4 regions of the Mesorhizobium sp. M7A.F.Ca.US.002.01.1.1 genome follow, and region 1 is predicted to be linked to each of the others. Evidence: predicted binding sites of a transcription regulator. Region 1 holds the regulator's gene; each other region holds the start of a gene.
The links. The regulator PhoB, encoded in region 1, activates phosphate uptake and scavenging genes when phosphate is short. The targets are predictions, from matches to a motif close to TGTCATNNANCTGTCAT.
Positions count from the first base shown of each region.

Region 2: a site for PhoB is predicted at 3,226-3,242, ahead of EN932_RS10360 (acetoacetate decarboxylase). Genes of this name have one in related genera too.
Region 3: a site for PhoB is predicted at 2,636-2,652, ahead of EN932_RS18005 (RNA degradosome polyphosphate kinase). Genes of this name have one in related genera too.
Region 4: a site for PhoB is predicted at 3,931-3,947, ahead of ugpB (sn-glycerol-3-phosphate ABC transporter substrate-binding protein UgpB). Genes of this name have one in related genera too.

Region 1 is NZ_RZQE01000027.1:1,308-7,525, forward strand. It holds gene phoU (phosphate signaling complex protein PhoU) at 1-660, shown strand, start outside; gene phoB (phosphate regulon transcriptional regulator PhoB) at 677-1,366, shown strand; gene EN932_RS05430 (ROK family protein) at 1,383-2,630, opposite strand; gene xylF (D-xylose ABC transporter substrate-binding protein) at 2,900-3,940, shown strand; gene EN932_RS05440 (sugar ABC transporter permease) at 4,083-5,435, shown strand; gene EN932_RS05445 (ATP-binding cassette domain-containing protein) at 5,447-6,218, shown strand, end outside.
Region 2 is NZ_RZQE01000071.1:10,619-16,836, reverse strand. It holds gene EN932_RS10375 (thiamine pyrophosphate-dependent dehydrogenase E1 component subunit alpha) at 1-576, opposite strand, end outside; gene EN932_RS10370 (NAD(P)H-dependent oxidoreductase) at 579-1,907, opposite strand; gene EN932_RS10365 (3-hydroxybutyrate dehydrogenase) at 2,362-3,150, opposite strand; gene EN932_RS10360 (acetoacetate decarboxylase) at 3,374-4,120, shown strand; gene EN932_RS10355 (patatin-like phospholipase family protein) at 4,168-5,328, shown strand; gene EN932_RS10350 (inorganic phosphate transporter) at 5,756-6,218, opposite strand, start outside.
Region 3 is NZ_RZQE01000175.1:403-4,630, forward strand. It holds partial or broken gene EN932_RS18000 (Ppx/GppA family phosphatase) at 1-303, opposite strand, end outside; gene EN932_RS18005 (RNA degradosome polyphosphate kinase) at 303-2,504, opposite strand; gene EN932_RS18010 (zinc-finger domain-containing protein) at 2,716-2,961, shown strand; gene EN932_RS18015 (FAD-dependent monooxygenase) at 2,981-4,201, shown strand.
Region 4 is NZ_RZQE01000054.1:9,972-16,189, forward strand. It holds gene EN932_RS08715 (sn-glycerol-3-phosphate import ATP-binding protein UgpC) at 1-611, opposite strand, end outside; gene ugpE (sn-glycerol-3-phosphate ABC transporter permease UgpE) at 620-1,468, opposite strand; gene ugpA (sn-glycerol-3-phosphate ABC transporter permease UgpA) at 1,478-2,398, opposite strand; gene ugpB (sn-glycerol-3-phosphate ABC transporter substrate-binding protein UgpB) at 2,557-3,867, opposite strand; gene EN932_RS08735 (EAL domain-containing protein) at 4,229-6,218, shown strand, end outside.

The sequences.
Region 1 (6,218 bases):
AGCCAGCTGATCCGCGACATGGGCGATCTCGCCCGCTCGATGGTCGGTGGCTCGACCAGGGCTTTGCTCAATTCGGACAATGCGCTGGCGCAGCGGGTGGTTTCCGACGACGCCATCATGGATGCACGCCAGCGCGAGCTGGACGATCGTGCTATCACGCTGATCGCCAAGCGCCAGCCAATGGCCAACGATCTGCGTGCGGTAGTCGGTTCGATCCGCATGGCCGGCGACCTCGAGCGCATCGGTGACCTTGCCAAGAACATCGCCAAGCGCGTCGGCACTGTCGGGCTGAGCGTCACGCCGCACGACCTTTCGCATTCGATCGACGCGATGGCGCAGCTGGTGCTGATCCAGGTGCAGGGGGTCGTCGACGAGTATGCCGCCGCTGACGCGGCAGCGCTTGCCACGCTCAGAAACAATGATGAACGCATCGACGTCAAATACACATCGGTGTTCCGCGAACTGCTGACCTACATGATGGAAGATCCGCGCAACATCACGGCGTGCACGCACCTGTTGTTTTGCGCCAAGAACCTCGAGCGGATCGGCGACCACGTGACCAACATCGCCGAAAATGCCTATTATGTTTTGACCGGCACGCAGTTGCCAGCCAATCGTCCGAAGCAGGACGAGACGGCAATGTCCGCGCCAGCGGCATGACAGGGGTGACCAGCCGATGATCGCGCCACGCATCATGGTGGTGGAGGATGAGGAGCCGCTAGGCGTGCTGCTCCGCTACAATCTCGAATCCGAAGGTTACCAGGTCGAGGTGGTGACGCGCGGCGACGAGGCCGAAATCCGGCTGCAGGAGAACGTTCCAGACCTTCTGGTGCTCGACTGGATGGTGCCTGCGGTTTCCGGTATCGAACTCTGCCGCCGGCTAAGGATGCGTCCCGAGACCGAGCGGCTGCCGATCATCATGCTGACCGCGCGAGGCGAGGAAAGCGACCGCGTGCGCGGCCTCTCGACCGGTGCCGACGACTATCTGGTCAAGCCTTTCTCGACGCCGGAGTTCATGGCCAGGGTCAAGGCGCTGCTGCGCCGGGCCAAGCCGGAAGTGCTGTCCAGCGTGCTCAAGGTCGGCGATATCGTGCTCGATCGCGAATCGCACCGTGTCTATCGCAAGAAGAGCGAAATCCGGCTCGGGCCGACGGAATTCCGCCTGCTTGAATTCATGATGCGCCATCCAGGCCGCGTGTTCTCGCGCAGCCAACTGCTCGACAATGTCTGGGGCGAGACGATCTACATCGACGAACGCACGGTCGATGTGCATGTCGGCCGGCTGCGCAAGGCGGTCAACAACGGCCGTATGCCCGATGTCATCCGCACCATCCGTGGGGCGGGTTACGCCATTCGCGAGGACTGAACTCCCTCGTTTGAACTCACGCCACGTTCTTGCCGCCGAGACCGGATCTCGCCTGCACGCCCGGCGCAAAAATCTCCTGATCGACGAAGATCAGCGCCCGCATGGCGCAGCCTTCGCGGATCAGCGGCAGTTCGTTCGGCTCGGTGTCGAAGGAAATCGACTTGGAATGCTGGCCGCCGGCGGTCTGGGCAATCGCTTGCCGCAATGCCGGCTCGATCAGGTCGAAGGCGGCGGCGCTGACGCCGACCATGGCGACGGGGGCCGGATCGATCAGCGCGAACAGGCTGCCGAGGCCGTAGCCGAGCGCTTCGCCAGCCTTGCGGTAGGCTTCCCGCTCCGGTCCGTCCCTCTCGCGGGCGGCGGCAGCCAGGGCGCGCATGTCGGCGTCGCTGACATCGGCGACGGGTTCTGCATCCTCGCCCATCTGCCGCGCGTTGCGCCAGATGGCATAATTGCCGGCATAGGCTTCGACGCAGCCGCGCCGTCCGCAGCGACACAGCGCCCCGTTCGGCCGATGAATCATGTGGCCGAATTCGCCGCCCGAGGAATGGGTGCCGGTGAACAATTCGCCCTTCAGCACCAGCCCCATGCCGATGCCGTGCGACAAAAGGATAGCGATGAAATCGTCGCGGTAACGATCGGGATCGCGCCAGCGCAGCGCCACCGCCATCATGTTGCAGTCGTTCTCCATAATGGCGGGGACGCCGAACTCCTCTTCGAATATGTCGGCGAAGGCGATGTCGGTGTGCGGCGTGATCGGCGACCACAGCATGGCGCGGGCACGGGTGTCGGTGATGCCCTGGACGGCCAGCGCGATACGAGCGATGCTGCGCACGTCCAGGTCGGGATCTTCCAGGCGGCGCCGCACGATTGCCGTGCACTCACCGATCAGCGAGTCGCGCGACATCGTCAGCGTGTCGAGCCGACGCTGTTCCTCGGATATTACCTGGCCGGCATAGTCGATGACGGCGACCGAGAGGAAGTTCAGCGACAGCACCACGGTCATTACCGCGGCCGCTTCCGGATTGAGGCTGAGGCCGACCTGCGGACGGCCGCGTTTGAGCGAGCCGGCCTCGCTCGGCTTGCTTTCGGTCAGGATGCCTTCGACGATCAGGTCGGATGAGATCGCCGAGATCGTCGAATGGCTGAGGCTTGTGGTTGCGGCGATCTCGGTGCGCGACGGCTGTCCGGCGCGGCGCACCGCGGCGATCACCATCGCGCGGTTGCGGCGGCGCAAATCGTCGTGGCGGATTCCGACCGACATGCTCTTTCATATCCTCCCGGTCGCCGCGGTTCTTCCTGCCCTGGAACGCTGTCGGTGACGCGGTCAAATACTGGCAGAAGCCGCGCGCCGTGTCATTTATTTATTCCGAGGCCCGAAAAAAATTCGAGACGACATCAAAATCCATCAGAATCGATGTTGACAGCGTTCGGGCGTTGGCCCAGTATTTTTTCGAGGCTCGAAAAAATAGGGCCTCTGTGCCGGCCCTCGGGCCAGTTTGGTCGCGCCATACGCGGCGCAGGGAGGATAATATGAAAAGATTCACAGCCGCCATCCTGGCGGGTGCCGCCATGTCGCTGACGCTCGCGTCTGTCGCGCAGGCGAAGGACAAGGTCGTCGGCGTTTCGTGGTCCAATTTCCAGGAGGAACGCTGGAAGACCGACGAGGCCGCCATGAAGACGGCGATCGAGGCCGCCGGCGACAAGTACATCTCCGCCGATGCGCAGTCCAATCCCGGCAAGCAGCTTACCGACGTCGAAAGCCTGATCTCGCAGGGCGCCAATTCCCTGATCATCCTGGCGCAGGATGCTTCGGCCATCGGCCCGGCCGTGCAGAAGGCGCTGGACGAAGGCATTCCGGTCGTCGGCTATGACCGGTTGATCGAGAACAAGGACGTTTTCTATCTGACCTTCGACAACAAGGAAGTCGGCCGCATGCAGGCCCGCGAAGTGTTCAAGGTCAAGCCGGAAGGCAACTACGTCTTCATCAAGGGCTCCGGTGCCGATCCCAATGCCGACTTCCTGTTCTCGGGCTCGATGGAAGTGCTCAAGGAAGCCATTGACAGCGGCAAGATCAAGAATGTCGGCGAAGCCTACACGGATGGCTGGCTGCCCGCCAACGCCCAGAAGAACATGGAACAGTTCCTGACCGCCAACGACAACAAGGTCGACGCGGTGGTCGCGGCCAATGACGGCACTGCCGGTGGCGTCGTCGCGGCGCTGACGGCTCAAGGCTTGGCCGGCACCGTGCCGGTCTCGGGGCAGGACGGCGACCACGCCGCGCTGAACCGCATCGCCCTGGGCACGCAAACCGTGTCGGTGTGGAAGGACGCGCGCGAGCTCGGCAAGAATGCCGCCGAGATCGCCTCGCAACTGGCCGACGGCAAGAAGACGAGCGACATCGCCGGCGCCAAGGACTTCACGACGCCGGGCGGCAACACCGTCAAGTCGCTGTTCCTGACTCCGGTTGCCATCACCAAGGACAATCTCAACGTCGTCATCGACGCTGGCTGGATCAAGAAGGACGAAGTCTGCGCGGGTGTCGCTGCCGGCACCGTCGCGGCCTGTAACTGATCCGGACCACTTCGAAATATCTGAACGCCGCGGCCCAAAAGCCGCGGCGTTTTCTCAAAGAATTGTGTTTCCGCATCATGCGGATAGCTTCTAGGCTGGGCTCCGGCATGCGCGTCAGACGGCCAGCCGGTGGGAGGAAATCATGACCGACACGACGTCCAACCCGCAGGCCGATACGGCGCGCGCGTCGGAACTCGGCGCCGTCGCCCGGTTCCTGAAGGCGACCGAGATCGACACCCGGATGCTCGGCATGATCGGCGCGCTGCTGGTCATCTGGATTGGGCTGCATGTCATTTCCAGCCTGCGCCTCGGCGTCAACCCGCTCGATTTCGACAGCCGCACCTTTCTCACGCCGCGCAATCTGTGGAACCTGTCGGTGCAGACATCCGCGGTCGCCATCATGGCCTGCGGCATGGTGCTGGTCATCGTCATGCGCAACATCGACCTGTCGGTCGGTTCCGCCGAGGGCCTGATCGGCATGGTGATGGGATTTGCCCAGGTGCATTTCCTGGTGCGTTTTGTCGGGCTCGAACTCGGCAATCCGTGGATCTGGGTCCTGGCGCTGGTCATCGGCCTGGCGCTCGGCCTGTTGATCGGCGCCTTTCAAGGCTTCGTCATCGCCTATCTCGAAGTGCCCGCCTTTATCGTGACGCTGGGCGGCCTGCTGGTCTGGCGCGGTGCTGCCTGGTGGGTCACATCAGGCCAGACCGTGGCGCCGCTTAACGCCACCTTTCAGCTGATGGGCGGCGGGCCGGCGGGATCGATCGGCGCAACCTGGAGCTGGGTTGTCGGGATCGTCGCCTGCCTCGCCGTGGTGTTTGGGCTGTTCAACGGGCGGGTGCAGCGCAAGCGTTTCCGTTTTCCGCTACGTCCGATCTGGGCCGAGGCGCTGCTCGGTGTCGTCACCTGCGGCGCCATCATGGGTGCGGTCTGGCTCGCCAACTCCTACCCCTGGCCGATCGGCATCGTGAACAGATATGCGGCCGCCAACAACATCACCGTTCCCGAAGGCGGCCTGTTCATCGCCCACGGTATCGCCATACCGGTGCTGATGGCGGTCGCCGTCGGGCTGGTCATGACCTTCATCACCAACCGCACCCGTTTCGGCCGCTATGTCTTCGCCATCGGCGGCAATCCCGAGGCGGCCAATCTCGCCGGCATCAACACGCGCTGGATCACCATGAAGGTGTTCATGATCATGGGCGTGCTGGCCACGATTGCCGCGGCGATCTCCTCGGCCCGGCAGAATTCGGCCACCAACGTGCTTGGAACGCTCGACGAGCTGCTCGTCATTGCAGCCGCCGTGATCGGTGGCACATCGCTAGCCGGCGGGTCGGGAACGATCATCGGCGCCATGCTCGGCGCCCTGCTGATGCAGTCGCTGCAGTCCGGCATGGTGCTGCTTGGTGTCGACTCGCCGCTGCAGAGCATCGTCGTCGGCGCCGTACTGGTGATCGCCGTGTGGCTCGACACCGTCTATCGCAAGCGCGTCTAGGAGGGCATGCCATGACTGACAAGACTGCTCCTGCAGCCACCGCGCTGATCGACATGAGGAACATCTCGATCGCGTTTGGCGGCATCCGCGCCGTCGACGACGCCTCGATCGATCTTTTCCCCGGCGAGGTCGTGGCGCTGCTCGGCCATAATGGCGCCGGCAAGTCGACATTGATCAAGATCCTGTCCGGCGCCTACAAGCGCGATTCGGGCCAGATCTTCGTCAACGGCGAGGAGGCATCGATCTCCAACCCGCGCGACGCCAAGAAATACGGCATCGAGACGATCTACCAGACGCTGGCGTTGGCCGACAATGTCGACGCCGCCGCCAATCTGTTCCTCGGCCGCGAGTTGATGACCGCCTGGGGCACGCTCGACGACGTTGCCATGGAGGCCGAGGCGCGCAAGGTGATGGGTCGGCTCAATCCCCGGTTCCAGCGTTTCAAGGAGCCGGTGATCAAGCTGTCGGGCGGCCAGCGGCAATCGGTGGCGATCGCGCGTGCGATCCTGTTCAACGCCCGCATCCTGATCATGGACGAGCCGACGGCCGCACTTGGTCCGCAGGAAACGGCGCAGGTCGGCGAACTGGTCAAGCAGCTCAAGTCCGACGGCATCGGCATCTTCCTGATCAGCCACGACATCCACGATGTGTTCGAGCTTGCCGACCGGGTCTGCGTCATGAAGAACGGCCAGGTGGTCGGCACCGCCCGCACCACTGATGTCACCCAGGACGAGGTGCTGGGCATGATCATTCTGGGCAAATGCCCGCCAGGCGCCATTCCCG
Region 2 (6,218 bases), on a different contig from region 1:
GTTCTCGCAGACGAAAATGACAGGCAGCTTCCAGACCGCCGCCATGTTGAGCGCCTCGTGGAAAGCGCCTTCATTGTTGGCGCCATCGCCGAAGAAGGAGACCACGACCTTGCCGGTCTTCATCATCTTGGAGGACAATGCCGCCCCGACGGCGATCGGAATACCGCCACCGACGATGCCATTGGCGCCGAGATTGCCCTTGCCGACATCGGCGATGTGCATCGAGCCGCCACGGCCCTTGCAATAGCCTGTGGTCTTGCCGAAGAACTCGGCGAACATGCGCTTGACCTCGGCGCCCTTGGCAATGCAGTGGCCGTGACCGCGATGCGTCGAGGTGATCTGGTCATCCTCGGCAAGCGGCATGCAGATGCCCATGGCGCTGGCTTCCTGGCCGATCGACAAATGCATGGTGCCATGGATGAGGCCGCGCGTGTAGCACTCCTCCGCGCCCTCTTCGAAGCGGCGGATCAGGTACATCTTGTGGAGCACCTGCTTGAGCTGCTCGGCGCTGTACTGGCGGTAGACGAAGGGCAGATTGGCGCGACTGTCAGTGACGGCTTTGCTGGCTGTGGCCATGATCACGCTCCCACGGTCCCATAGACGAGCTTGTCCTGGCGAGCGCGCAGTTCGGCGATCTTGGAGCCCGCCGCGGGCGCTGCATTCGCATAGGTTATGAGTTCGCCCTTCTTGATCGGCGCGGTGACCGAGCCGCCCTGCAGCAGGCCGCAGGGAACGGCCTTGGCGGCGCGCGCCTCAGGCGTCGTCATGATCCAGGCGCGGTAGCAATATTCGCCGATCGCATCGAGCTTCTCGCCGGGCTTCATGTCCTTCTTGGCCACGGCGGCGACTTCGGCCACCGGCTTGGCCAGCGGCACCATGTCGGCCTTGCCGTAGAGCACGACGCGCGCGCAGGTCAGCGGCACCTCGAGCGAGGTCAGGTGATAGGGACGATGGAAAGTGAAATACGGGCCTTTGCCCATCTTCAGATCTTCCATGCGCTCGGAGATGCGCGGATGCGACATGTCGGCAACGACGAAGACGCCGGGCGCGACACCCTTGCCGATCGAATAGTCGACGACGCCGACCTTCGACAGAACGCCGCCATCCTTCTGCGGCACCAGCACCTTGGACAGTTCGCCAAGCGTCGCCGCCGGGCCATGCATGCCAGCCTTGTCTGGAACCAGGCCGGTGGCATTGGCGATTGCCGCCATCTCGACCATGGTCTTGGAGCCGTCGACGAATTCGACCAGCATGCGGACATTCATGTGCCGGCGCTTGGCTTCCTCCTCATAGTCCGGGGGAATGGCGTCGATGTTGAGCGGATTGTTCTTGCCCTTGCCGGCGGCAACGATCGGGTGACCCATGGCCGAGACGAACTCGATCAGCTCCATGCAGGAGGACGGCTCATCGCCGGCGCCCAGTGAATAGGTGACGCCGAGCCGGTCGGCCTCGCTTTTCAGATAGGCGCCGATGGTGACGTCGGCCTCGACATTCATCATCACCAGATGCTTGCCATGCTCCATGGCGCGCAGCCCGATCTCGGCGCCAACGGCGGGAACCCCGGTGGCATCGATGACGACGTCGATCAGATCATTGTTGATGACAAGGTCGGCGTCGTTGGTGACCGCCACCTTGCCGGCTTCCATCGCCGACGTCATAGCCGAAGCATTCGACACTTCGCGCGCATGCCCGGTTTCCTGGAAAGCGATATCGACGGCCTTGCTGGCAGCCGGCAGGTTCAGTTCGGAAATGGCGCCGATCTCGATGCCCGACATATGGGCGACACGAGTGACGATGTCGGTTCCCATCTCGCCCGAGCCGATCAGGCCGATGCGGATAGGCTTGCCCGACTTTGCGCGTTCCTCGAGATCGCGGGCAAGACCCGTCAACGAAACATTGGAAGCCATACCGCTCGTTCCTCCCATAATGCAGGCTTGTTCGATTGCCTGACGGGTATTGAACATCTGTATTTCTGTCAAGACTAATGTCCATATTCCCGTGCTTTTTCGGACACTTTCACCGTAGTCCGGCGGGACGAGAAAGAGGCTGGGAAACCCGATGCCGCGCAGTCGCCGTCAGTGCGCGGATGGGCATCGGTTGGGATCGTTCAGCTCAGCCAACGGCGCAGCCTGTTGCGCTGCCGTGCAATAGGCCGGCACATGCGACTGGCGGCATCTTGGCCCTCGCGGGAAGTCCTGCTCAGTGTCCCGCGAAGCCTGCCGGAGGCGGGCAACCCGCCGCGTCGATCGCAAAATCATGGAAATGCACGACCACGCCATCCGCATTGATTAAGATCACGGCATAGCCGGGTGCTTTTCTGCCAGCGGCACCAGCAGGCAAACGGAACGCTTGGATTACCCTCTACTGTGCCGTCCAGCCGCCATCCATCGGCAAGGTGGTGCCGGTGACCTGCCTGGCCGCGTCCGAACACAGGAACAGCGTCAGCGCGGCGAGCTCGTCGACGGTGACGAATTCCTTGGTCGGCTGGGCGGCGAGCAGCACATCGTGCTTGACCTGTTCCTCGGTCATGCCGCGCGCCTTCATCGTGTCGGGAATCTGCCTTTCGACCAGCGGCGTCCAGACATAGCCCGGCGCGATCGCATTGACGGTGACGCCGTCGAGCGCTGCTTCGAGCGCTACCGTCTTGGTGAGGCCCGCAATGCCGTGCTTGGCCGACACATAGGCCGACTTGAACGGCGAGGCGACCAGCGCATGCGCCGAGGCGGTGTTGATGATACGGCCCCATTTGCGCGCCTTCATGCCCGGCAGTGCCGCCTTGATGGCGTAGAACGCGGCGAGCAGATTGATGCGGATGATGGCTTCCCACATGTCATCGGGAAACTCCTCGATCGGCGCGACATGCTGGATGCCGGCATTGTTGACCAGGATATCGAGACTGCCGAAGGCAGCCTCGGCCTCATGCACCATGGCGCTGACCGCCGCGCCATCCATCATGTTGGCACCGGAATAGCGGCACTTGACGCCGAAATCCTTCTCGATGCCGGCGCGCTCCTGCTCGATGGCAGCCGCATCGCCAAGGCCGTTGATGGTGACATTGGCGCCTTCGGCGGCAAAGGCGCGGGCGATGGCCAGGCCGATGCCGCTGGTCGAGCCGGTGACGAGGGCGTTCTTCGAAGACAGGAAACCCATGATGATCTCGCAAGAGGTGGGAGGGAACGAACGGGGCCGCCTTTGTGCGCCGCACCATGACAGTGCCATAGCCATATGTCGGTGCGATTACAGGGTTGAGACGGCCGTCGACAGGCCTCTTGGGCGGCTGTCAGGCGGCTGACACGGCACTGTCATGGTGCCGTGCAACATAATCCGGAGCGCATTCGCGCAGTCATTCCTGAACCAAAATGGGGCTACAGCCTTGCAGATCGCCGATGTCGTGAAGCGCGCCTATGCGATGCCGCTGACCAACCCCTCCTTTCCGCCCGGGCCGTACCGTTTCTTCAACCGCGAATACGTCATCATCACCTACCGCACGACGCGCGAGGCGCTAGAGGCTGTCGTGCCGGAGCCGCTGGAGATCGACGAGCCGCTGGTCAAATACGAATTCATCCGCATGCCTGACTCGACCGGTTTCGGCGACTACACCGAGACCGGCCAGGTCATCCCGGTGCGCTACAAGGGCCAGCACGGCGCCTACGTCCATTCGATGTATCTCGACGACGACGCGCCGATCGCCGGCGGCCGCGAACTGTGGGGCTTTCCCAAGAAGCTTGCCAATCCCAAGATCGTGCATGAAGGCGAGGTCATCGTCGGCACGCTGCACTATGGCAGCGTTCTGTGCGCCACCGGCACGATGGGCTACAAGCACAAGAAAGCCGATCACGGCTCTGTCCTCGCTTCGCTGGCCGCGCCCAATTTCCTGATCAAGATCGTCCCGCATGTCGACGGCACGCCGCGCATCTGCGAACTGGTCCGCTACCACCTCACCGACATCACGCTGAAGGAAGCCTGGACAGCGCCCGCCGCACTCGATTTGCGGCCGCACGTCATGGCCGACGTGGCGCGGCTGCCGGTGCTCGACATCGTATCCGCCGTCCACTTCACCGCCGATCTGACGCTTGGGCTGGGCGAAGTGGTTCACGATTATCTCGCCGACCGCACCTGAGCTGCACAAGCCTTTCAGAGCCCAAACAGAAGTCGGAGACCAAAGCCGTGCTCGAACGCAATCGCAACAAGGAGGCCACCGCCACCATCGCGGAGATCTCGGCGCAGTATGACCGCGTCGCGCTGGTGTTTCAGGGAGGCGGCGCGCTCGGCGCCTACCAGGCTGGGGTGTACCAGGCATTGGCAGAGGCCGGCTGCGAGCCGAGCTGGCTTTCCGGCGTATCGATCGGCGCCATCAATGCGGCGATCATCGCCGGCAATGAGTCGAGCCGCCGGCTGCAGCGCCTCGAGCAATTCTGGCAGACGATTTCGGGTCGCAAGATCTGGGCCTATACGCCGGAAGGCGACATCTACCGTGATATCCGCAATCGCACCAGTTCGTGGATGACCATGGTCATGGGGCAGCCGGGCTTCTTCAAGCCGCGCAATCCTAACCCCTGGATGGAGCAGCCCGGCGCCGAGGGCGCCACCAGCTTCTACGACACGGCCGAGCTGAAGGAGACGCTGCAAAGCCTGATCGACTTCGACATCCTCAACGACGGCAAGAAGCGGTTGAGCGTCGGCGCGGTCAACGTCCGGACCGGCAACTTCGTCTATTTCGACACCGACAAGGTCCGCATCGAACCGGAGCACATCATGGCCAGCGGCGCGCTGCCGCCGGCGTTCCCGTCGATCCGCATCGAAGGCGAATATTACTGGGACGGGGGCATCGTCTCCAACACGCCGCTGCAATATCTGCTCGACCAGGAAGAGGACCGTTCCTCGCTGGTTTTCCAGGTCGACCTGTTCAGCGCGCGAGGCGTCCTGCCGCGCAGCATGCCGGACGTGCTGTCGCGCCACAAGGACATCATGTATTCGAGCCGCACACGGCAAAACACCGACAATTTCAAACGCATCCACGGTCTCAAGATGCGCCTGCTCGATGCACTGAAACGGGTGCCGAAGGAGTTGCGGACGCCGGCCGAGGAAGCGCTGATCGAGGACTATTCGGACGCCGGCACCGTCAACATCGTGCACCTGATCTATCAGCACAAGGGCTATGAGGGTCACGCCAAGGACTATGAGTTCTCAGGCACCTCGATGCGCGAGCATTGGGAGACAGGGTTGGAGGACACGCAGCGCACCTTGCGCCATCGTGAGTGGCTGACGATGCCGACCAATGTCGACGGTGTGGCCATCCATGACCTGCATCGCGAAGACCCGACGTAGCCAGGCCGGTTATGCTCAACGGTTCAGCGTTGTTGGCCAGGATTCGTTTGAACGGCCATCGCCAACGCTCGAGATTGGCCGACGCCTCCAAACTTCGTCATCCCTGGGCGAAGCAGGAGCGAAGCTCCGTCGCGGAGACCCTGGGATCCAGGCCGTGACCTTTGCCACGGAGTGCAGCGGAGCAGAATTCAGCACCGCGGCAACGCTCAGGAGTCGCGGCATGGATCCTATGGTCTGCGCCGCGTCGCTTCGCTCCCTGCTCCGCCTCAGGATGACGAAGCGAAAGGCGTTTCGGCCAATTTCCTAGGCAGGTTCCACGTCAACAGAAACGAATACGTCTTCGCCCCTTGAACGCAGTGCTCACTTAAAGAAAAAAGGCAGCGCCGGTCACCCGGCGCTGCCTTTTGTTCGGAAGCTTACGCTCGGCTCAGAACACCTGGCGGAAGATGATGAACAGCACGAAGGCCAGCGTGATCGAGCACGGCAGCGTCAGCACCCAGGCAAGCAGCAGATTGCGCACCGTCGCCCATTGCAGCCCCGAACCGTTCGCCGCCATCGTTCCGGCAACGCCCGACGACAGCACATGGGTCGTCGACACCGGCAATCCCAGCCGATCGGCCATGCCGATGGTCACCATCGCCACGAGTTCGGCCGCCGCACCCTGGCCGTAGGTCAGATGGCTCTTGCCGATCTTCTCGCCGACCGTGACGACGATGCGTTTCCAGCCGACCATGGTGCCGAGGCCGAGCGCCAGCGCGACGGCGACCTTCACCCAGATCGGGATGAACTTCGTCGCGTTGTCGACGGCCTTGTGATAGTCGGTGACCGCTTTCAGATCGGTCGCCTCCATCGGCAGCAGCTGCTTCTTGTCGATCAGCTTGAGCGCTTCG
Region 3 (4,228 bases), on a different contig from region 1:
GGGGCCGTTGACCGCCTCGCGGGCCGCCGCGGTCGCCAGCACATACATCTGCTCGGCGCCGGCCTGGTCGGAAAGCGCACGAAAGCGGCGGAACTCTTCCATCGAGCGCGTTACCGCCTCGGGGTCGAGCTTGCCGGTCGAAACGATGCCGCGGCCGAGACCGGCCAGCATCTTTTCGTTGAACAGCATGGTCGGCGAGCGCGCCAGCCCCTCATAGACGACGAGACGGATCGAGTTCGATCCGATGTCGATGATGGACAGCGGTCGGCGGTCCTGCAGCCGGCCCTGAGAATCAGACAGCATCAGCCGGACGCTGCGGCGTTCTTCTTGCGGCGCTTGAACTGCGCGATGCGCTTGGGCGCATGCGACTTCAGCGCGTCACCCCGTCCCGACAGGCTCGGATTGGTCATGAAATATTCCTGCGCGTTGAACGGTTCCTCGCCCTCCTCCAGCACGACGCGCCGGGAGGTTCCATCAGCCAATACGTCGAAACTTTGCTGATTGTCCATAATGTTGCCCAGCATGATCTGGCCAAGGATCTGTTCATGCACAGTTGGATTGGTGATCGGCACCATGGTTTCGACGCGGCGGTCGAGATTACGCGGCATCAGGTCGGCCGAGGAGATGTAGACGATCGCCTCGTCCGACGGCACGCCGAAACCATTGCCGAAACAATAGATGCGGCTGTGCTCGAGAAAACGGCCGACGATCGATTTTACGCGGATGTTTTCCGACAGGCCCGGAACCTGCGGCCGCAGGCAGCAGATGCCGCGCACGACAAGGTCGATCTCGACGCCGGCGCGGCTGGCATCGTAGAGCGCGTCGATGATGATCGGATCGACGAGGGCGTTCATCTTCATCCAGATGCGCGCCGGTTTGCCTTGCACCGCGTAGGCAATCTCGTCGGCAATGTGCTTCAGGATGCGGCTTCTCAGCGTGAACGGCGAGATCGCCAACCGCATTTCGTCCGTCGGCTCGGCATAGCCGGTGATGAAATTGAACAGCTGGGCGACATCGCGGGCAATCGTCGGATCTGTGGTGAAGAAGGACAGGTCGGTGTAGATGCGTGCGGTGACCGGATGGTAGTTGCCGGTGCCGAGGTGCACGTAATTGCGCAGCTTGCCGTCCTCGCGCCGCACCACCAGCGACATTTTCGCATGTGTCTTCAGTTCGAGAAATCCGAACACCACCTGCACGCCGGCCCGCTCCAGGTCGCGCGCCCAGCGGATGTTGGCTTCCTCGTCGAAACGCGCCTTGAGCTCGACCAGCGCGGTGACCGACTTGCCGGCCTCGGCCGCGTCGACCAGCGCGCGCACGATCGGGCTGTCGTTGGAGGTGCGGTAAAGCGTCTGCTTGATCGCCACCACCTCCGGATCGGCCATTGCCTGGCGCAGGAACTGCACCACCACATCGAAGGATTCGTAAGGGTGATGGACGACGATGTCCTTCTCGCGGATGGCGGCGAAACAATCGCCGCCATGCTCGCGGATGCGCTCGGGAAAACGCGGATTGTAGGGCGTGAATTTCAGGTCGTCGCGGGGAACGGCGACGATCTCGGAAATCTGGCTGAGCGCCAATGGACCGGTCAAGACGCTGATGCGGCTGGACGACACGCCAAGCTCGCCGGCGACGAAATCGCGCAATTCGCCAGGCATCAGCCTGTCGAATTCGATGCGGATCACCGATCCGCGCCGACGCCGCTTCAGCGCCGTTTCGAACAGGCGCACGAGGTCCTCGGACTCCTCCTCGACCTCGATATCGCTGTCACGGATGATGCGGAACGTGCCGGAGCCCTTGACCTCGTAGCCGGGGAAGAGCTTGCCGATATAGAGGCCGACAGCCTCTTCCAGCGGGATGAAGCGGACATGATGCTTGCGGTCCGGCAGACGGATGAAGCGCTTCAGCGCCACCGGCAGGCGCAGCAGCGCGCTCATCTCCTCGCCGTTCTTGCGATGGCGCAATTGCAGCGCCATCGAGAAGCCGAGATTGGGGATGAACGGGAACGGATGCGCCGGGTCGATCGACAGCGGGGTCAGCACCGGGAAAACCTGTTCCTGGAAATGGTCTTCCAGCCAGATTTTCTCGTCCTTGGTCAGCGCATCGCGGGTGATGCTCTCGATGCCTTCCTTGTTGAGCAGCACGGTGAGCGCCGAAAGGCTCTTCTGCTGGTCTTCCTGCAGCCGCTCGACCTCACGCAGCAGCTGTTCGAGCTGCTGTTCGGGGGTGCGGCCGTCGGGGCTCTTCAGCGTGATGCCCTCGCGCACCTGGCCGGCAAGACCGGCGACTCGGACCATGAAGAACTCGTCGAGATTGGCGGCCGAGATCGACAGGAAGCGGACGCGCTCCAGCAGCGGATGAATGAGGTTCAGCGACTCCTCGAGAACGCGCCGGTTGAACTGCAGCCAGGAAAACTCGCGGTTGACAAACCGGTCCGGGTTGCCGCCTTCCGGGCGAGCCACCTCGACATCCACGAATTCGTTCTGCACCGGCTTCAGTTCGTTCATGATTCCCGCTCTTCCACACCCGCTCAAGCCGGCTAGCCAGTCACTCTAGCGACCCATGGTCCCTCCCGGAAACCGAAATCGGTTTTCGGGCCATGGGTTAACCGGCTTAACTTATCCTCTGACAGGCTTTTGCGACAGTTTGATTTCATCGAACTTGCAAAGAGGCCTGATATGATCCAGATGCAGACGAGACTGCGTTAAGGAGACGACGATGGCAGGCGGTTCCATTCCCCATTTTCAGAACGATGCGGGCTATCCGGCAATCGACATCGGCGTGAAGGAATTCATGTGCACGGGCGCCAATCCGCCTTTCGACCACCCGCATGTGTTTCTGGACATGGGCGACGACAATGAAAAAGTCTGTCCCTATTGCTCGACGCTCTACCGCTATTCGCCGAAGCTGAAGGCGACGGAAACGCTGCCGGCCGGATGCATCTACATCGAACAGGCCGCCTGAGACTTTCGCGACCAGCCCGATGAACGACACGCGTTCCCGGCAAATTGTCGTCGCCGGGGCCGGTGTCGCCGGATTGACCGCAGCCCTTGCATTCGCCTCGCGCGGCTACGCGGTTCGGGTGTTCGAACAGGCGCAGCGCCTGGAAGCTGCCGGCGCCGGCATCCAGCTCTCTCCAAACGCGACGCGCATCCTTCGCCAGCTTGGCGTGCTCGACCGGCTGCTGCCGGCAGCGGTGCGGCCGCAAGCCGTGGTGTTGAAGAAGGCCGCGACCTTGCGCGAACTGGCGCGCGTGCCGCTGGGGCAAGCCGCCGAAACCCGCTGGCAAGCACCCTATCTCGTCGCGCACAGGGCCGATCTGCAGAGCGCATTGACCGCGCGCGTTGCCGAGGTGCCGGATATCCATCTCACCACCGGCGCGCGCATCGGCGACGTTGCCTCCGGCCCGCATGGCATCACGGCGACGGCCGAGATCGACGGCAAGACCATCGAGGCGGAGGGCTTCCTGCTGGTCGGGGCCGATGGCGTCTGGTCATCGGTGCGCGCACTTGTCGATTCGGCCAAGGGCTCGCCAAGAAACCATTTCTCCGGCGAACTGGCCTGGCGCGCCACGGTCGCGGCCGGCAGCGCCGCCGGTCGGAGCTTTGCCGCCATCGGCGCCAGGGACTGCGTCACCACCTTCCTGCATCCTGGCTTCCATATGGTGGCCTATCCCGTCAGCAAGGGTGCGGCCTTCAATCTCGCGGCCTTCACCAGGGGCGACCGCATTGCCGAGGGCTGGTCCGGCAACGCCGACGCCGGGATCCTGACCCGAGCCCTGCGCGGCACCGCGACAGAACTTGCCCGTCTGGTCGAGCAGGCCGGCCCGTGGACCGCATGGCCGATCCACACTGTTGACCCGCAACAGCCCTGGACAACACCGAACGGCATCGCGCTGATCGGCGACGCCGCGCATGCGATGACCCCATTCGCAGCGCAAGGTGCGGCCATGGCGATCGAGGATGCGGCGACGCTTGCCGACATCATCGCCGACTTCCCTGCCGACCCCCTGGCCGCACTTGCCGTCTGGGAACAGTCACGGCGGCCGCGTGTCGCGCAGGTCACCCGACGCGGCGCTGTCAACCGGCTGGCCTGGCATGCCTCGGGTCCAGTGGCGATTGCGCGCAATGTGTTCCTGAAGGCGCGCTCGTCGGAAAAACTCGCGGCGGATCTGGACTGGCTTTATGGGTGGCGGGCTCCTTAGAATGCTTACATCGGTCGACCTTGACGT
Region 4 (6,218 bases), on a different contig from region 1:
ATGTCGGCCAACGTCATCGCCTCGAGCTGGTCATGTGTGACATAGACCGACGTGACGCCAAGCGAGCGCTGCAGGTTCTTTATCTCGACGCGCATCTGGCCACGCAATTTGGCATCGAGATTGGAGAGCGGTTCGTCGAAAAGGAAAACCCTCGGATTGCGCACAATGGCACGACCCATGGCGACACGCTGGCGCTGGCCGCCGGAAAGCTCGCGCGGGCGGCGGTCGAGCAGCGCCGAAAGTTCCAGTATTTTCGCCGTCGCGCGGACCCGGCTGTCGATCTCATCTTTCGGCGTGCCGCGGTTGCGCAGCCCATAGGCCATGTTGTCGTAGACTTTCATATGCGGATAGAGCGCGTAGTTCTGGAACACCATGGCGATGTCACGCTCGGTCGGACCGGTTGAGTTTACGATCTTGCCGTCGATCGCAACTGTTCCCGAGGAGATGGTTTCAAGCCCGGCGATCATTCTGAGCAGCGTGGACTTACCGCAACCCGACGGGCCGACCAGCACGCAAAGCTCCTTGTCGGGAACTGCGATTGAAACGCCCTTCACGGCCTCGAAACCGCTGGGGTAGACCTTCTTCACATCCTTCAGATCGACGGTCGCCATTCAGCTTCTCACTTTTCGGAATCGACCAGGCCGCGAACGAACCAGCGTTGCATCAGCACCACGACCAGGATCGGCGGCACGATGGCCAGCATCGCTGTAACCATGACCAGGTGCCATTGCGTATCGGCATCGGCGAAGGAGACCATCTTTCTGAGCGCGATGACGATCGTGTTCATGTTGCTGCTGTTGGTGACGAGCAACGGCCACAGATACTGTGTCCAGCCATAAATGAAGAGGATGACGAACAGCGCCGCGATATTTGTCCGCGACAGCGGCAACAGGATATCGAAGAAGAAGCGCCACGGCCCCGCACCGTCGACCCGCGCCGCCTCAACCAATTCGCCAGGAATTGTCATGAAGAACTGGCGGAACAGCAGCGTGGCGGTGGCCGAGGCGATCAGCGGGATGATCAGGCCCGCATAAGTGTCGATCATGCCGAGATCGACCATCACCTTGTAGGTTGGCAGGATGCGCACCTCGACGGGGAGCATCAGGGTGATGAAGATCAGCCAGAAGAAGGTCATGCGCAGCGGAAAGCGGAAGAACACGATCGCATAGGCAGACAGGATCGAGATGAATATCTTTCCCACCGCGATGCCGAGCGCCATGATCGTCGTGTTGAGCAGCAGCCTGCCGACGCTGACGCCGCCGATGCGGCCGACACCGCCGAACAATGCCTCGCTGTAATTGTTCCAGAACTGATCGCCGGGCAGGAGCGGCAATGGCGGCCTGAGGATCGTTTGCAGCGTCTGCGTCGAGGCAACGAACGTGTAGTAGATCGGGAAGGCGACGATCAATATGCCGAGGATCAGCATGGCGTGGGCGATGACGGTGCGGAGCGGTGACTGGCCGATCATCGCTCGCCCTCAGCCGTAATGGACTTTGCGTTCCACATAGCGGAACTGGATGGCGGTGAGCGAGATGACGATGATCATCAGGATGACCGACTGCGCCGCCGAGTCACCGAGGATCAGATTGACGAAGCCGTCATTGTAGACCTTGTAGACCAGCGTCTCAGTCGTCTTGCCCGGACCGCCCCCGGTGACGGCATGGACGATGCCGAACGTGTCGAACAGGGCATAGACGGTGTTGACGACCAGCAGGAAGAAGGTCGTCGGCGCAAGCAGCGGGAAGACGATGGTCCAGAATCGCTTGGTCTCGCCGGCGCCGTCCATGGCCGCGGCCTCGATCAAGGCTTTCGGCACCGCCTGCAGGCCGGCGACGAAGAACAGGAAATTGTAGCTGATCTGCTTCCAGGCAGCGGCGGACACCAGCAGGATCATGGCGTGGGTGCCATTGAGCAGTGGATCCCAGGCGATGCCGAAACTCCTCAGCATGTAGGCCAGCGACCCGATCGAAGGGTTGAAGAGGAACAGCCACAGCATACCGGCAATCGCCGGCGCCACCGCGTAGGGCCAGATCAAGAGCGTGCGGTAGAGACCTTTGCCGCGCACCACCTTCTCTGCCATGACCGCCAGCAGGAGCGCCACGCACATGGCGACGATAGCGGTCGCAAGGGAAAACACCACCGTGACCTTGATCGAGTTCAGGTAGGCCGGATCGGCAAGCACTTTCCTGAAATTGGCGAACCAGACGAACTTGGTCCTCAGCCCGAACGGATCCTGCCTGAGCATGGATTGGTAGAACGCCTGACCGGCCGGCCAGTAGAAAAAAACGAGCGTGATGGCCAGTTGCGGCGCCACAAGCAGGTAGGGAAGGACCTTGTTGGGGAACACGACGCGAGGGGTCACGGAGCCACTCCGAGGTGATGAGGCGGGGGGCACCATGCGGCACCCCTCTCCGCCAAGATGGCTTTGATGAGCGTTTCGGACTGGGCATCATCGACCATTGGCGAAATCGCAAGGCACGGCAAAACTCCCCTCACCGAGGGGAGATGCCCGGCGGGACAGGTAGGTGCGCCGTAGAGCAAGGACCTGCGCTCGCTCTAATTCCCCAGCGCTTCCTTGATCGCGGCATTGCCACGCGTAACCGCATTGTCGAGCGCCTGCTGCGCGGTCTGCTGGCCGGCGAGCATCTTCTCGAACTCCTCGTTCTGGATATCGCGCACCTGCGGCAGATTCGGCAGACGTACGCCCTTGGAATTGTCGGTCGGCGTCTTACCCGTCATCTGCAGGATCGGGGTCTCGCGGCCGACATTCTTGTCATAGAAACCGGACTTCTTGGTCGCTTCATAAGCCGCCAGCGTTACCGGCAGATAACCCGACTTCTGGTGCAGGTATTCTTGCACCTCGGTCTTCGACAGGTAGGCGAAGAAGGCCGCGACGCCCTTGTATTCCTCATCGGATTTGTCCGCGAAAACCCACAAGCTGGCGCCACCCGGCGTCGTGTTCTGCGGCGCACCCTTGGCGTCGCTGTCATACGGCAATTGGCCAATGCCGTAATTCATGCCGGACTTGACGATATCGCCAAGCCCGCCGGACGATTCGGTCATGATCCCGCATTCGCCCGCAAGGAAGATCTGCTTGGCTTCGGAGGTGCGGCCGCCATATTTGAAGGTGCCGTCCTTGGCGAGGTCCGCCAGCGCCTGGAAATGGTTGACGAAAATCGGCGCGTTGATCTTGAGCTCGACATCGCCGCCGGCCAGACCGTTCTGCTGGGTGGCCCATGACACGTCATTCCAGGCCGCGAAATTCTCCAGATGTATCCAGGTCAGCCAGGTCGAGGTGTAGCCGCAGGCGGCCGCGCCGCTCGCCTTGATCTTCTTGGCGTCTTCCCACACTTCATTCCAGGTCTTGGGTGGGCTATCGACGTCGAGACCAGCCTTCTTGAAGATATCCTTGTTGTAATAAAGGATCGGCGAGGAGGAGTTGTAGGGGAAGGAGAGCATGGTGCCGTCCGGCTTCGAATAATAGCCGACTATGCCTGGCAGATACTGGCTCTTGTCGAAGGTCATTCCAGCGCTGGTCAACACATCGGCTGCGGGCTTGATGGCACCTTCGGCCGCCATCATCACGCCGGTGCCGACGTCGAACACCTGGATGATGTCTGGCGCCTGGCCCGCGCGGTAGGCGGCAATGCCGGCATTCAGCGTCTCGGGATACGTGCCTTTGAACACCGGAACGAGCTCATAGTCGCTCTGGCTGGCATTGAAATCTTTGGAGATCTTGTCGACGACTTCGGCATTGGCGCCAGTCATGGCGTGCCACCAACTGATCTGCGTGACGGCAAAAGCGGAGGTTGAGGAAAGCATCATAAAGGTAGCGGCAACACCGGCCGCGAAGCCGAAGGACTTCATGTTTCATCTCCCGTTTGTCATTGGCGAAAGGGGGCACTCCCGCGAAGGCAATATGTGTCGCTCATGACAATCAGACAACGGTTTTGTTGCAGATCGACGAACTTCACCCTTTACCTGACGCAACGCTCGCCTCCGCTTGGAGGCATGGAGAGCGATACGGTTAGCCGGCTTAGCGCGACGACAAGCGCGCCAGGAAGCACCGTCGGGACTGTCAAGCTGGCTTTCGGCGTGTCAGCCCTGATTGCAGCCGCAGCAACCCGAAGAGACACGCCAAGGTTGCAGCCGACTTTATCGATCCCTCAACGGCAACGCGCTACTCGATACTGCTGCCCTGTTTATTTCCAAAGCTCAGGTGAAATAAATGCTGACGGTCTACAATTGTATCGTCAACGAACACGATCTGAGACTGGTCGCACTCGCCGCGCTGATCTGCGGAATTTCCTGCTTCTCTGCTGTCAACCTGCTTCAGCACATAAGCCGTTCCACAGATCGGAACCGGCTTGCCTGGCTGATGATCGCGGCCACTTCGACCGGCTTTGGCATCTGGGCAACGCACTTCATCGCCATGCTCGCATTCACACCGGGCATACCCAGTGCTTATGATCCGGCACTCTCCGTGCTTTCGCTCGCTGCTTCGGTCACTTTGACGGCAGCCGGCATGTGGATCGCCACCTTGCGGGATGAGTTCGACTATCATCTCGTCGGCGGCGCCGTGCTGGGCGGCGGTATCGCAGCCATGCACTACATCGGCATGGCGGCGTTCGAGGTTCAGGGCCGTATCGAGTGGAACCTGTTGCTTGTCGCCGTTTCCCTGCTGGCCGGCGTAACGCTCGCGGCGCTGGCGCTGCGTGTCGTGCAGCGCCGCCCCTCCTTGAAGGCGACATCCGGCGGCGCGGTGCTGCTGACGCTGGCGATCTGCACTCTGCATTTCATCGGTATGGGTGCCGTCTCCATCTTCCCCGATCCCTCGATCGTCATATCCGAATACACGATCGAGCCGACCTCGCAGGCTTTCGCCGCCGCCGCCGCCACACTGGTGATCCTGGTTCTGTCGGCATCGGCGCTGTGGATCGATTTGCGCTTCCGTCGCCAGAAGCTCGAGGTCGACCGCATGCACGGCCTGGCCAATGCCGCCGTGGAGGGGCTGATCGTCTGCGACGGCAACCGCATCATCAGTGCCAATGACAGCATTGCGGCACTGACGGGCATCGCAACAGCGACGCTGAACGGAATGCAGCTTGGCGATCTCTTCGGATCCGATATGTCGGGCTTCGGCGAACAGCCGCAGGAGGCCGAATTGAGCGGTCGCGATGGCACGAGCATTCCTGTCGAGCTGATCGCCAGGAGCATCGACTACTGTGGCAAACCGCACAACGTGGTCGCGGTCCGCGATATTCGCGAGCGCAAGAAGGCGGAACAGGAGATCCTGCGGCTTGCCCATTTCGATCCCTTGACCGGACTGGCCAATCGCCGCAGCTTTTCCGGCCGGCTGGAGACGGAAATCGCTGCGATGGGCCGGACCAGGAAAGGCGGCCAGCTTGCGCTTCTGCTGCTTGATCTCGACCGGTTCAAGGAGGTCAACGACCTGTATGGGCACGGCGCGGGCGACGCCATGCTGCAGAAGGTTGCGCAGTGCGCGACCGGTATCCTTCGTCCAGGGCAGATGGTGGCGCGGCTGGGCGGCGATGAGTTCGCCATCATCGCGCCGAACCTGGCCGACCCGTTGGAGGCGGGCCGTATCGCCAACGCGGTGCTGACCGCCATGCGCGAGGAAAACCGGCTCTCGGTCGGCGGCGGCCTTGTGTCGGCAAGCATCGGCATTGCGGTGTATCCGTCGGATGCCGAAAACCAGGCCAGCCTGATAAGCCACGCCGATACGGCACTCTACCGGGCCAAGACCGAAGGCAAGGACACTTACCGTTATTTCGAAGCATCGATGGGGGCCGAGGCCCGCGACAAGCGCGTCATGGAGCACGAACTGCGCCAGGCGGTCGCACGCCAGGAGTTCTATCTCGTCTACCAGCCGCAGAAAGAGATCAGCAGCGGAAAGATGGTCGGCTTCGAAGCGTTGGTCCGCTGGCGGCATCCGACGCGCGGCGACGTGTCGCCGGCCATATTCATCCCGGTGGCCGAAGACAGCGGCGCCATTGGCCAGATTGGCGAATGGGTGCTGACGGCTGCCTGCGAGGAAGCCGCCCGCTGGGAAAATCCGCTGACAGTGGCCGTCAACGTTTCGGCGGTGCAGCTCCACAACACGAATTTCAGCCGCAAGGTCCACGAAACATTGCTGAATTCCGGCCTGGCGCCCGGCAGGCTCGAGCTTGAGATCACCGAGACGGCGCTTGTCAAGG